One region of the Ancylobacter sp. genome, then DNA from elsewhere that is predicted to be linked to it. Evidence: riboswitches for the same ligand, from Rfam matches in the RefSeq annotation. Region 1 holds a riboswitch; each other region holds the start of a gene.

Region 1 (4,272 bases):
CCTTGCTCTCGGACTGGGAGAGCTTCGGCTTGAAAAGTGTCTCCTGCGCACGTTTGGGCATGCTGCGGCTCCCTTCGTAAACGCAAAAAAGGCCGGGTTGCCCCGGCCTTCCACTGCTGCCTCAACGGTCTCTGCCAGTACATCCGTGGTCAGAGACAGGAAGCAATTTCTTCACGCGGCCTTGAGGCTGCCGGCCGAGCTCTTGCCGCTACGACGGTCGGTCTCGAGCTCGTAGGACACCTTCTGGCCTTCGTTCAGGCCCATCATGCCGGCGCGCTCGACAGCAGAGATGTGCACGAACACATCCGGGCCGCCGTTGTCCGGCTGAATGAAACCAAAGCCCTTCTGGCCGTTAAACCACTTCACAGTACCCGTAGCCATGACTAAATCCTTTCAGTCGACATAGAGATTTGAGTGCACGCACGTGTGCGAGCATCAGGTTGACATCGATTTGAGAGGAAGTTCGCTACGGCGCAAGGTTGCGCAAAACAAAGTTCAACGTCCAAGATCGATGTCTCATCGTACAGAAGGTTGGTTACTTTTACAACCCCTGCAAGATCGTTTTTACTCGGCGGCCTGGGAGGCCGGGCGCGGCTGGCCGCGGGGCACCATGGGCTTCTTTTTCGGCGCGGCGATGAGGCCTTCGCGTATGGCCTGCTTGCGGGCGGCCTTCTTCGCGCGGCGAACCGCTTCGGCGTCTTCCCGCGTGCGGCGCTCGGAGGGCTTCTCGTAGGCCCGGCGCGCCTTCATTTCCCGGAAGATGCCTTCGCGCTGCATCTTCTTCTTCAAAACCCTCAAGGCTTGCTCGACATTGTTGTCGCGAACGAGAACCTGCAATTCGTGTCCGATCACATGCAGCACAGCTGCTGGTTTGGCGGCTTGTCGGAACCGACGGTGCTGCCTCTCACAAGGCGCAGAAGCCGAAGATTGAGAGCACGCCCCGAAGGGCGCAACTCGGTCGGCCACTACATAGCCTGATCACCCCACCGACAACAAGCGGCGAGCGCGGCTTCCAGGTCGGCGAAGGAGTGGCGGCTCGACAGATTTATGACCCCGGCGTCGATCTCGGCAGCAAATATCGGCCAGTAACGGTCGACGGCGCTGCTCAATTCCTCGCCGTCGCACAGGCCGCTCGCCCGAAGCCCCATCTCGCAGATAGTCCTGGCGCGATCCTCGATGACGTCCATGCCGCAACCTTAGCAGATGGTCGTGCGCGGGCAATCCGCCACGAAAAGATACCACTTTTACAAAAGGATGGATCGTTCGGCGCGGCTCGGCGTTCCCTGTCATTAGCCAGCGGACAGCAACGCTGCAACGGGGTTTCAGAGCATGCCAATCGCGGTGCTGGTGGTGGAGGACGAAGCGCTGGTTCGCTTCGACATAGCCGATTATCTCAGCGAGGCCGGCTTCGAGGTGCACGAGGCGGCGGGGGCCGACCAGGCACTGGCGATTTTGGAGGCCAACCCGAATATCCGTCTGCTCTTTACCGATATCGACATGCCCGGCAGCATGGATGGCCTGAAGCTCTCCGCGGCGGTGCGAAACAGATGGCCGCCGGTGCAGATCATCGTCACATCCGGGAATCGGTCCGTCGGCGACACCGACCTGCCGACCGGCAGCATGTTCTTCGCCAAGCCGTACATTCCCGCCGACATCGTCAGGTCGATGAATACCTTGATCGCGCGCGCGCGGGGCTGACGATCTCGGCCGCCGTGCAAGACCCCCAAGCGCGTGAAGCGGGAAAGCTCGGTTCCGCGTCCTATCTAGATATTGACGCGCGGATTGGGTGGCGGCCTATATGTAGGCGTCACGGTCCTTCGAGTCGCATGGCTTGAAGGCTAAGAGGGAAGCCGGTGCGACACCGGCGCTGCCCCCGCAACTGTAAGCGGCGAGTTCATGTCCAGTCCTGACGCCGGGAGGCGAAGGGGGCCACTGGGGCGCAAGCCCTGGGAAGGCGGGCATGGGCGCAGAACCGCGAGCCAGGAGACCTGCCGTGACCTCGATCGATTCGTCCATGGGCGGGGTGCCCGATGGAACGCTGTGGCTGCGCGGGTCCGTGCCAGGGACCGGGCGAGCTATGCCGTCCGCGTAAACCCCTCCCGATTTGCAACGGGGTTTGCTGCCGATGTCTGTCCCTCTCGAAGCCGAACGCGCCGGCCAGTTTGCGCCGCTCCCGCCATCCGCGCCGCAGCCGGTAGCGACGCCCGGCTACCAGCTCATCCGCCGCAACGGCGCGGTGACGCCGTTCGATGCGTCGAAGATCACTGTCGCGCTGACCAAGGCGTTCCTGGCGGTCGAGGGATCGACTGCGGCGGCGTCACGGCGCGTGCATGACAGCGTTGCCGGCCTGACGGCGCAGATCGTTGCCGGGCTCACCCGCCGCGCGGATACCGGGCGCACCTTTCATATCGAGGACGTCCAGGACCAGGTGGAACTCGCGCTGATGCGCAGCGAGCACCACAAGGTCGCCCGCGCCTATGTGCTCTACCGCGAGGAGCGGGCCCGGGAACGCGCGGCCGCGCGGGTGACCTCAAAGGCGACGTCCGCGCTCCACATGGTGACGTCGGGGGGCGAGAGACTGACTTTCGACGAGGCCCGCCTCGCGACCCTGATCGAGGAGGCGGCCGCCGGCCTCGCCGACGTCTCGGCGGAAGCGGTCCTCGCCGAGACCCACCGCAATCTCTATGACGGCATCAGCGTGGACGAACTGGCGCTCGCGCCTATTCTCGCCGCCCGCACGCTGATCGAGACCGAGCCGAACTATGCGCGCGTGTCGGCCCGGCTGCTGCTCGACAAGCTGCGGCGCGAGGCGCTGAGCTTTCTCGACGGCCGGCCCGATCAGGCCACGCAGGCTGAAATGGCCGCGCGCTACCGCGATTACTTCCGCGCCTATCTCGCGCGCGGCATCGCGGAGGAACTGATCGACCCGGAGCTCGGGCGCTTCGACCTCGACACGATGACCAGCGCGCTGCTGCCCGAGCGCGATCTGCAATTCGACTATCTCGGTCTGCAGACGCTGTATGACCGCTATTTCCTGCATTCGCGGGGCATACGTTTCGAGCTGCCGCAGGCGTTCTTCATGCGTGTCGCCATGGGGCTCGCCCTGCGCGAAGTGGATCGCGAGGCGCGGGCCATCGACTTCTACCGGCTGCTGTCGTCGTTCGATTTCATGGCCTCGACGCCGAGCCTGTTCAACACCGGCACGCTGCGCCCGCAGCTCTCCTCCTGCTTCCTCACAACGGTGGCGGACGATCTCGACGGCATCTTCAAGTCGATCAAGGACAACGCCCTGCTGGCGAAATATTCCGGCGGGCTGGGCAATGACTGGACGCAGGTGCGTGGCCTGGGCGCCCACATCAAGGGCACCAATGGCGAAAGCCAGGGCGTCGTGCCATTCCTGAAGGTGGCGAACGACACCGCCATCGCGGTGAACCAGGGCGGAAAGCGCAAGGGTGCGGTCTGCGCGTATCTGGAAACCTGGCACATCGACATCGAGGAATTCCTCGACTTGCGCAAGAACACCGGCGACGACCGCCGCCGCACCCACGACATGAACACCGCCAACTGGGTGCCGGACCTGTTCATGGAGCGGGTGGAGGCGGATGGGCCCTGGACGCTGTTCTCGCCCGATGAGACGCCGGAACTGCACGACCTTACCGGATCAGCCTTCAAGACTGCCTATGAGGCCTTCGAGGCGAAGGCGGCGCGCGGCGAGATGAAGGTCGCGCGGCACGTGCGCGCGCTCGATCTGTGGCGGCGCATGCTGACCCTGCTGTTCGAGACCGGCCATCCCTGGATCACCTTCAAGGACCCCTGCAATATCCGCTCGCCGCAGGGCCATGTCGGCGTGGTGCACTCCTCGAACCTGTGCACCGAGATCACGCTGAACACGAGCGCCGACGAGGTGGCGGTGTGCAATCTTGGCTCGGTGAACCTGCTGGCCCACGTGACGGCCGAAGGGCTCGACCATGAGCGGCTGGCGCGCACGGTGAAGACCGCGATGCGCATGCTCGACAACGTCATCGACATCAATTTCTACACCATCCCCGAGGCGCGGCGCTCCAATCTGCGCCATCGGCCGGTGGGGCTCGGCATCATGGGCTTCCAGGACGCGCTGCAGGCGCTGCGGATTCCCTATGCCTCGGACGCCGCCGTCCGCTTCGCCGATGAGAGCATGGAGGCGGTGAGCTTTCTCGCCATCGAGGCCTCCTGCGACCTCGCCAGCGAGCGCGGGCGCTACCCCTCCTTCGAGGGCTCGCTGTGGTCCAAGGG
Region 2 (4,272 bases), 2.0 Mb from region 1:
CGCGTTCAGCTTTTTCGAGCGCGACTATGCCGACCCGGCAGGCGGGCCGCTCAAGGCACAGGTGGAGCGCCTGCTCCATTCCGCCGGGTTGAAGCCCGATGGCGGCGCCATCCGGTTGCTGACCATGCCGCGCCTGTTCGGCTACGCGTTCAATCCGTTGAGCGTGTATTTCTGCCATCGGCGGGATGGGGTGCTGATCGCGCTGCTGTATGAGGTGAACAACACCTTCAGCCAGCGCCATTCCTACCTCATCCCGGTGGGTGCCGACGCGGGCGCGCCGCTGCGGCACACATCCGAGAAGCGGTTCTATGTGTCGCCCTTCATGGATATGGACCTGACCTATTCCTTCCGCGTCACCCCGCCCGGCGAGGAACTGCGCATCGCGATCCTCGCCAGCGACCCCGAAGGCCCGGTGCTGAGCGCGGTGCACACCGCCACGCGCCGACCGCTGACCGACCGTCAGCTGGCGCTGGCGTTGGTGCGCTACCCGTTGCTAACATTGAAGGTGATCGCGGGCATTCATTGGGAGGCGGTGAAGATCTGGATCAAGGGCATTGCCCTGCGTCCGCGCCCGAAGGCGCCTGATGCGCCCGTCACCATTTCGCCCTCGCATCGATCCTGAGGACAAAGCCGCATGCCGCGCGACGCCGACAGCCTTGCCGACCGTCTCACCGACGTGCCTGGCACTTTTGAAGCGCCGGCCGCCCGCCGGGGTCTGCGCGAGGCGGCGCTGGCGCGGCTGCTGCGTCAGCTTTCCATGGGCAGCCTCATTGTCGTGACGCCGGAGGGGCGGCGCCTGGTCGGGCGCGGCCGGCTGCCCGGGCCGGAGGCGACCCTGGTGCTGCACCGCTGGCGGGCCCTGCGCCGGCTGGTGACCGGGGGCGATATCGCTTTCTCGCAGGCCTATATTGCCGGCGACTGGTCGAGCCCCGACCTTCCCGCCCTCATCGAACTCGCCGCGCATAATCTGCCGGTGCTGGCCGGGCGGATCGATGCGCTGCCGCCGGTGCGGCTGTGGAATCGGTTGCGTCACGCGCTGCGCGGCAACTCGAAGACCGGCAGCCGCCGCAACATCTCGTTCCACTACGACCTCGGCAATGACTTCTATCGCGCCTGGCTCGATGCCGGCATGAGCTATTCTTCCGCAATCGCCATCGCACCCGGCCAGACGCTGGAGGAGGCGCAGCAGGCCCGTCTCGCGCGCATCGTCGACATGCTGGAGGTTGCCCCCGGCCAGAGCGTGCTGGAGATCGGCTGCGGCTGGGGCGGGCTTGCCGCCACGCTGGCGCGGGCGGGCACGGAGGTCACCGGCATTACCCTGTCGCGCGAGCAGCTTGCCTATGGGCAGGCCATGCTGGCCGCCGATCCGTCGTTGGCCGGCCGCGCCACGTTGCGGCTTCAGGATTATCGCGACGTGGCGGAGCGTTACGACCGCGTCGTCTCCATCGAGATGCTGGAAGCGGTGGGCGAGGCCTATTGGCCGACCTATTTCGCCAAATTGCGCGCCTGCCTGAAGGAAGGCGGCACGGCGGTGCTTCAGGTCATCACCATCGCCGAAGACCGCTTCGAGGGATACCGGCGCCATACCGATTTCATCCAGCGCCACATCTTCCCCGGCGGCATGCTGCCGACCAAGACGCACCTCGCCCGGCACGCACAGGACGCGGGTCTCGATCTTGTCGAAACCCAGTGCTTCGGCCTCGGCTACGCGCAGACTCTGGCCGAATGGCGCGCCCGCTTCCTCAACGCCTGGCCCGATGTCGCGCAACTCGGCTTCGATGCCGATTTCCGGCGGCTGTGGGAGTATTATCTCGCCTATTGCGAAGGCGGCTTCCGCGCCGGCGCCATCGATGTCGGGCTCTACCGGCTGAAGGGCTGAGCCGGCACGCCGCAGCCGTCACGCCGCAGCCGGCGGACCGAGCTGCAAGGGTGGCTGCCGGTCGAGCTGCCGGCGCTGCTGCCACGTCAAGCTGCCGAAAGCCCCTTTCCAAGCTGCGGCCCCCGGCCGATCGGGCGCGCTTGCGATTCGCGGTGGCGCGCTGTTTTATGCGCCGCGTCGATGCACCCATCGATTCATCATGGTGTCCGGATGGGGAAGCCTTTCCGGATGAAACGGGAACGGGGTAGGGCGCGACGACCCGCGAGGTCCTCGCCCGAAGCCCCGACCGCCCCCGCGACTGTAAGCGGCGAGCGGCCTTCCATCGTGCCACTGGAACGACCCCTGCGGGGCGAGGACCGGGAAGGCGGAAGGCATGCCGTGACCCGCGAGTCAGGAGACCGGCCATGGTGATGAATCCCACACGCGCCGTCGGGTGAGACGGCACAGGAGAACACCATGCATATCGAACCCGGCCTCGTGGCCGAAGGAAAGATCTGGCTCAGCTATGTGACGGCGGCCGGAGCGGGCGCCTACACGCTGAAGCTCGCAGCGGAGGCGGTGGCCGAGCGCGGCGTCGTCTCGCTCATTGTCCGCAGCCTCGCCACGACGGCGCTGGTCTTCTGCTTCTTCGAGATGCTGCCGCACCATCCGGTCGGTGTGTCGGAGGTGCATCTCATCCTCGGCTCGACGCTGTTCCTCATCTTCGGCGTGGCGCCGGCCGCCATCGGCCTTGCCGCCGGCCTCGCCCTCCAGGGCGTGTTCTTCGCGCCCTTCGACCTGCCGCAATACGGCATGAACGTCACCACCCTGCTGGTGCCACTGTTCGCACTGGCGTCACTGTCCACCCGACTGATCGCACCGAACACGCCCTATGTGGAGCTTAAGTACCGGCAGGCGCTGGCGCTTTCCACCACCTACCAGGCCGGCATCGTTGTCTGGGTGGCGTTCTGGGCCTTCTACGGCCACGGCTTCACCGTGGAGAACGCCTCGTCGATCTTCTCCTTCGGCGCCGCCTACATGCTTGTCATCATTGTCGAACCTCTGGTCGACCTTGCCGTGCTGGCGGCCGCCAAGGCGCTGAGCGGCCTGCGCGGCACGCCGCTGTTCGAGCGCCGCCTCTACGACGCGGCGTGACCTGACAGAGGCTGGGGGCATCCGTGCTCCCCAGCCTCTGTCACCAGGCATGGCGGCGAACCTCGCGCCGTGCCCACCAGCCCGCCTGCGCGGCGGCTGGTTTCGGCGCGGCACTTTGCTTAAAGAGGAAGGAGCACCGGCCGCGTGCGGCCGGCAACCGACAAGAAGACGTGTGAGGAGCGCCCGTGATGGAAGCGTCCCGGCAGGGTTCCGCGGAGGGGCCGCTGAGCGGCATCCGCGTGATCGAGCTCGGCAATCTCATTGCCGCGCCCTTCGCCGCGCGGCTGATGGCCGAATTCGGCGCCGAGGTCATCAAGGTGGAGGCGCCGGGCGAAGGCGACCCGCTGCGCAAATGGCGCAAGCTGCATGAGGGGACCTCACTCTGGTGGTATTTGCAGTCGCGCAACAAGAAATCCGTCGCCATCAATATGCGCCTGCCCGAGGGCCAGGAGGTGGTGCGCCGCCTGGTGCGCGAGGCGGATGTGCTGATCGAGAATTTCCGCCCCGGCACGCTGGAGCGCTGGGGTCTCGGCTGGGAGACGCTGAAGGCGATCAACCCCAACCTCGTCATGGTGCGCATTTCCGGCTTCGGCCAGGACGGGCCCTATCGCGAGCGCCCCGGCTTCGGCGCGGTGGGCGAGGCGATGGGCGGCATGCGCTTCACGACAGGCGAGCCGGACCGCCCGCCGGCGCGCACCGGCATCAGCATCGGCGATTCGCTCGCCGCCCTGCACGCGGTCATGGGGGCGCTGATGGCGCTGCTGCACATCAAGTCCGGGCGTGGCACCGGCCAGGTGGTGGACGTCTCGCTGTTCGAGAGCGTCTTCAACATGATGGAGAGCCTGGTGCCGGAATTCGACGCGTTCGATTTCGTGCGCACCCGCTCGGGCGGCGCGCTGCCGGGCATCGCCCCCTCCAACTCCTACCCCACGGCCGAGGGCACCTATGTGATCGTCGCCGGCAATGGCGATGGCATCTTCCGTCGGCTGATGGGGGCGATCGGGCGCGACGACCTTGCCAGCGACCCGCGCCTCGCCTCGAATAATGGGCGGGTGACCCATGTCGAGGAGATCGACGGCGCTATCACCGACTGGACCAGCCGGCATTCGCTCGACGAGGTGACCGCCGCGCTCGACCGCGCCGAGGTGCCGAACGGGCGCATCTATTCGGTGGCCGACATCGTCGACGACCCGCAATATCTCGCCCGCGACATGATCCTGCCCTCCATTTTGCCGGACGGGCTGAAGGTGAAGATGCCC
Region 3 (4,272 bases), 700 kb from region 1:
AGCGCGATGTTCAGCTCGTCCAGGATAAGCAGGCCGATGGCGGGGTCGTCCATCATGGTGCGCGCCTTCTCCCAGGCCCGGCCGGCGCTGGCCATGTCGCGGGCGAGGTCCTGCGTCTCCCAGGTGAAGCCCTCGCCCATGGCATGCCATTCGACGCGCGCGCCAAAGGTTTCGAGCGCGTCGCGCTCGGCCGAGTGCCAGGCGCCCTTGATGAACTGCACCACGCCCACCTTGCCGCCATGGCCGAGCACCCGGAGCGCGAGGCCGAAGGCGGCGGTGGACTTGCCCTTGCCGGCGCCGGTGTGGACGATGAGGAGGCCCTTTTCGACGGTCTTTTCCGCGACTTCGGCGTCCTGCACCGCCTTGCGCTTTTCCATCTTGGCGCGGTGGCGGGCGGCGTCTTCGGGAGAAATCTCGCTCATCCTTTAACCTTCATCGGCAGGCCGGCGACCATGAACAGGACCGTGTCGGCACGCGCGGCAACCTGCTGGTTGAGCCGGCCGTGCGCGTCGCGGAAGCGGCGGGCCAGCGCGTTGTCCGGCACGATGCCGAGCCCGACCTCGTTGGAAACCGCGACCACCGGCCCGTCATGGCCGGCCAGCGCCTCGACGATATCGACGCACTCGCCTGACAGGTCGGCCTCGGCCAGCAGGCGGTTGGAAAGCCAGAGCGTGAGGCAATCGACCAGCACCGGGCGCCTCGCCGGCAGCGCCTTCAGCGCGCCGGCGAGGTCGTTCGGGGCGTCTTGGGTGTGCCATCCCTCGTGGCGCCGCGCCCGGTGCAGGGCGATGCGCTCGGCCATTTCGTCGTCCCAGGCATCGGCCGTGGCGATGTAGCTCCAGGGCGGGGCCAACCGTGTCAGGATGTCCTCGGCATGCGCGCTCTTGCCCGAGCGGGCGCCGCCGAGGACGAGGGTGAGGCTCACGCCGCGCTGCCGGCCAGGCGCGGGCGCAGCCAGCCGGCAAGCCCGCCCAGCAGCACCCAGAACACGAAGCTGACGGTGATGCTGGCCACCACGAAGCTGTGGTGGAGCGCCTCCGGGATCGGGCTCTCATGGCTGTCGGGCTGCGGCGCGCCGATGACATGCGGGGCGACGATGAGCGCCACGCCCAGCACCGCCAGCAGCGGCGAGCGGCCGAAGACCAGCAAGGCGAGCCCGCCGGCTGTCGCGGCGGCCGTGCCGATCCACCAGAGCTGGCGGGCGGCAAGATCGGCGGCCGGCATGGCCGGCAGTTCCGGCGGCAGGCCGAGGCCGGGGGCCAGCGAGAAGACGGCGAAGCCGGCAAGTCCCCAGAGCAGGCCCTGGTGCCAGCCGCTGAGCCCGCCCGTCACCTCGCTTGCCGCCACCAGCAGCAGCGCGAAGCCGAAGCCGGTGAGTACGGTGAAGATGACGGTCAGGCCGTTGCGCTCCAGCCCGTCCGCCGGGCTCCATTCGTCCTCGTCATGGGCGGCCGTGCCGGGCGCGTGCTCATGCGCCGCCGCCGCCGCGAGGGCGGGCGCATCCTCGGCCCCGCCCTCGAAGGTTTCGGCCTGCAGGATCAGCGGGACGGTGGTGAAGAGATGGAGGGCGGAAACCGCCAGACCGGTGCCGATGCCGGCGAGCGCGGCGACGAACAGAATCGTCCTGAAAAGCGACATGATGCGTTCTCCGGCCGGATCAATGGCAGGGGAAGGCGTTGGCGTGACGCACGTCATGCGTCGCATTGTGCATGGCGGTGATATGGGAGAAGCCCACGCCGCCGAGCACGAACACGCCGAGCAGGGCGGCGAATGTGATCTGGACGGCACGGGAGGCGAGCGAATCGCCCGATGCGGCGGTGACGCCGTGATGGTTTTGCATAGCAGTCTCCATGGCCCTCCACCCGAGGGCCCTTGCGGTTGCGTCGCCGGCCGGTCTCCTGGCTCGCGGGTCGCGGCCCTTTCCCGCCTTCCCGGCGTTGCCGCCAGTGGCCGATGGGAGGGGCTCGCCGCTCACAGTTGCGGGGGCAGCCGCGGACTCGGCGTCCACCTCCGAGAAGGTTTCCGCCCCACCACGTTCCCGTCTTGCGTCCCGTGCGTCTCACGGGAACCGACGACGCCCGACTATAGCCGCCAATCGCGCGGTAGCAACGCTGGCGAGCCAGAGATTTGACATTCCTCCGGCGCGCTCCTTTAGTGGCCGCGACCGACGGTTTCCTCCCGCCAAGGGAGGGACGAAGAGGGAATGCGGTGCGGGGCACTCCGGGGCCCCAATTCCGCGGCTGCCCCCGCAACTGTAAGCGGCGAGCCTCAGCCGAAAGCCACTGGAGCCTGCTCCGGGAAGGCGGCGACGAGGCAGCGACCCGCGAGCCAGGAGACCTGCCGACGGTTCGGTCGTGCGTGCCGGCGGGGTGCCCGGCAGACAGGCGGAGCCTCGCTCAAGCGCGCGGCCGCGCGCGGAAACCCTTTCCGCGACCGATGCATCCCGCGATTCCTGGTCTTTCGTGGAGATGCCGCATGTCCGCCGCCGATTCCCGCCCCGCCCCACTCGAGCGCGTGCCGCTTTCGCGCGTGCCCTGCACGATCGTCACCGGCTTTCTCGGCTCGGGAAAGACCACGCTGATCCGCCATGTGCTGGAGAATGCCAAGGGCCGACGGCTGGCGGTCATCGTCAACGAGTTCGGCGATGTCGGCATAGACGGCGAGATCCTCAAGGGCTGCGGCGTGGAGGCCTGCCCGGAGGAGAACATCGTCGAACTCGCCAATGGCTGCATCTGCTGCACCGTGGCGGATGATTTCGTGCCGGCGCTCGACGCCATTCTCGCGCTTGAGCCGAAGGTCGACCACATCCTGATCGAGACCTCCGGCCTCGCTTTGCCCAAGCCGCTGGTGCAGGCCTTCCACTGGCCGGCGATCAAGAGCCGGGTGACGGTGGACGGCGTGGTTGCGGTGGTGGATGGCGAGGCGCTGGCCTCGGGCCGCGTGGCGCATGACCACGACGCACTGGCGGCACAGCGCGCGGCCGATGACAGCCTCGACCATGACGACCCGATCGAGGAAGTGTTCGACGACCAGATCGCCTGCGCCGACCTCGTCCTCCTCACCAAGGCGGACCTTATCGACGATGCCGGGCAGGCGAGGGCGCGCGCGGCGCTGGACGCCGAACTGCCGAAGGGCGTGCGCGTGGTGGCCGTCACCGAGGGGCGGATCGACCCGGCGCTGCTGATGGGACTTGGCATCGGCACCGAGAACGACATCGAGAACCGCAAGACGCATCACGACGACGAACTCGACCACGACCATGACGATTTCGACAGCTTCGTCGTCACGGTGCCGGAGATCGCCGACCCCGCAGACTTCGCCGCCCGCATCACCCGCGCGGCGGAAGAGGCGGATGTGCTGCGGATCAAGGGATTCGTTCCGGTCGCCGGCAAGCCGATGCGGCTGCTGGTGCAGGCGGTCGGCCCGCGTGTGGCGCACCATTTCGACCGGCCGTGGGGGGAGGGAGCGCGCACCGGCCGGCTCGTCGCCATCGGCCTCAAGGGGCTCGACCGGGCGAAGGTGGAGGCGATCCTCGCCGGAGAGAGCGTGGCGGCGTGAAGCGGCTCCTGCACCGGAACAGGCGTCATGACCGGGCGTGTCCCGGCCATCCACGTCTTGCTTCCCTGAAGGCGGGCATCCCCGGGCCAAGCCCGGGGATGACGGCGTTCTGACGGGAGAGCCTCAACCCCATGCACATCCTCACCACCACCTCCTCCAGCCTCGACGACCTCGTCGAGCCGGTCGACCTTGGCCAGACGCCGGGCGAGGTGGTGGTGGTGTCCTTTGCCGACAGCGACCTCGGCGCGCTGGCGCGGGCTCAGGACGCGATGGCACAGGAGGCGCGGCCGGGGCTGCCGAGCCTGCGCCTCGCCAATCTGCGCGACCTGCGGCACCCAATGTCGGTCGATTTGTGGATCGACAAGGTGGCGGCGCATGCGCGCATCGTGGTGGTGCGCCTGCTCGGCGGGCTCGACTGGTGGCGCTATGGCGTCGACCGGCTGAGCGCCGAAGCGCGGGCGCGCGGCTTCGCGCTGGCGGTGCTGCCGGGCGAGGACCGCGACGACCCGCGCCTTGCCGAGGCCTCCACCCTGCCGGAGGACGAACTGGCCGCGCTGCTTGGCTATTTCCGCGCCGGCGGGCCCGCGAATATGCGCGCGCTGCTGCGGGTGCTTGCCGGCCATGCCGGACAGGTGCTGTACGCCGTGCCGCCGCAGCCCCTGCCGCTGGCAGGGTTTCACGACGGGGCGGGGTTGGGGCCGGTGGATGGCCCCG

What was found. A riboswitch is a leader RNA that binds a small molecule or an ion and turns the genes downstream of it on or off. The one in region 1 is predicted to bind cobalamin.
Region 2: it holds a riboswitch for cobalamin, as region 1 does, so the genes downstream of both, ACQY76_RS06050 (energy-coupling factor ABC transporter permease) here and ACQY76_RS19035 (ribonucleoside-diphosphate reductase subunit alpha) in region 1, are expected to answer to the same signal.
Region 3: it holds a riboswitch for cobalamin, as region 1 does, so the genes downstream of both, ACQY76_RS22275 (CbtB domain-containing protein) here and ACQY76_RS19035 (ribonucleoside-diphosphate reductase subunit alpha) in region 1, are expected to answer to the same signal.

What each region holds. Positions count from the first base shown of each region.
Region 1 is NZ_OZ257132.1:4,083,938-4,088,209, reverse strand. Features, by position in the region: gene ACQY76_RS19060 (hypothetical protein) at 1-61, opposite strand, end outside; gene ACQY76_RS19055 (cold-shock protein) at 172-381, opposite strand; gene rpsU (30S ribosomal protein S21) at 565-837, opposite strand; gene ACQY76_RS19045 (hypothetical protein) at 966-1,187, opposite strand; gene ACQY76_RS19040 (response regulator) at 1,330-1,698, shown strand; cobalamin riboswitch at 1,794-2,010, shown strand; gene ACQY76_RS19035 (ribonucleoside-diphosphate reductase subunit alpha) at 2,126-4,272, shown strand, end outside.
Region 2 is NZ_OZ257132.1:1,296,483-1,300,754, reverse strand. Features, by position in the region: gene ACQY76_RS06060 (DUF1365 domain-containing protein) at 1-622, shown strand, start outside; gene ACQY76_RS06055 (class I SAM-dependent methyltransferase) at 635-1,879, shown strand; cobalamin riboswitch at 2,063-2,300, shown strand; gene ACQY76_RS06050 (energy-coupling factor ABC transporter permease) at 2,336-3,013, shown strand; gene ACQY76_RS06045 (CaiB/BaiF CoA transferase family protein) at 3,202-4,272, shown strand, end outside.
Region 3 is NZ_OZ257132.1:4,779,407-4,783,678, reverse strand. Features, by position in the region: gene cobO (cob(I)yrinic acid a,c-diamide adenosyltransferase) at 1-422, opposite strand, end outside; gene cobU (bifunctional adenosylcobinamide kinase/adenosylcobinamide-phosphate guanylyltransferase) at 419-925, opposite strand; gene ACQY76_RS22280 (CbtA family protein) at 922-1,638, opposite strand; gene ACQY76_RS22275 (CbtB domain-containing protein) at 1,658-1,840, opposite strand; cobalamin riboswitch at 1,872-2,088, opposite strand; cobalamin riboswitch at 2,152-2,359, shown strand; gene cobW (cobalamin biosynthesis protein CobW) at 2,476-3,558, shown strand; gene cobN (cobaltochelatase subunit CobN) at 3,690-4,272, shown strand, end outside.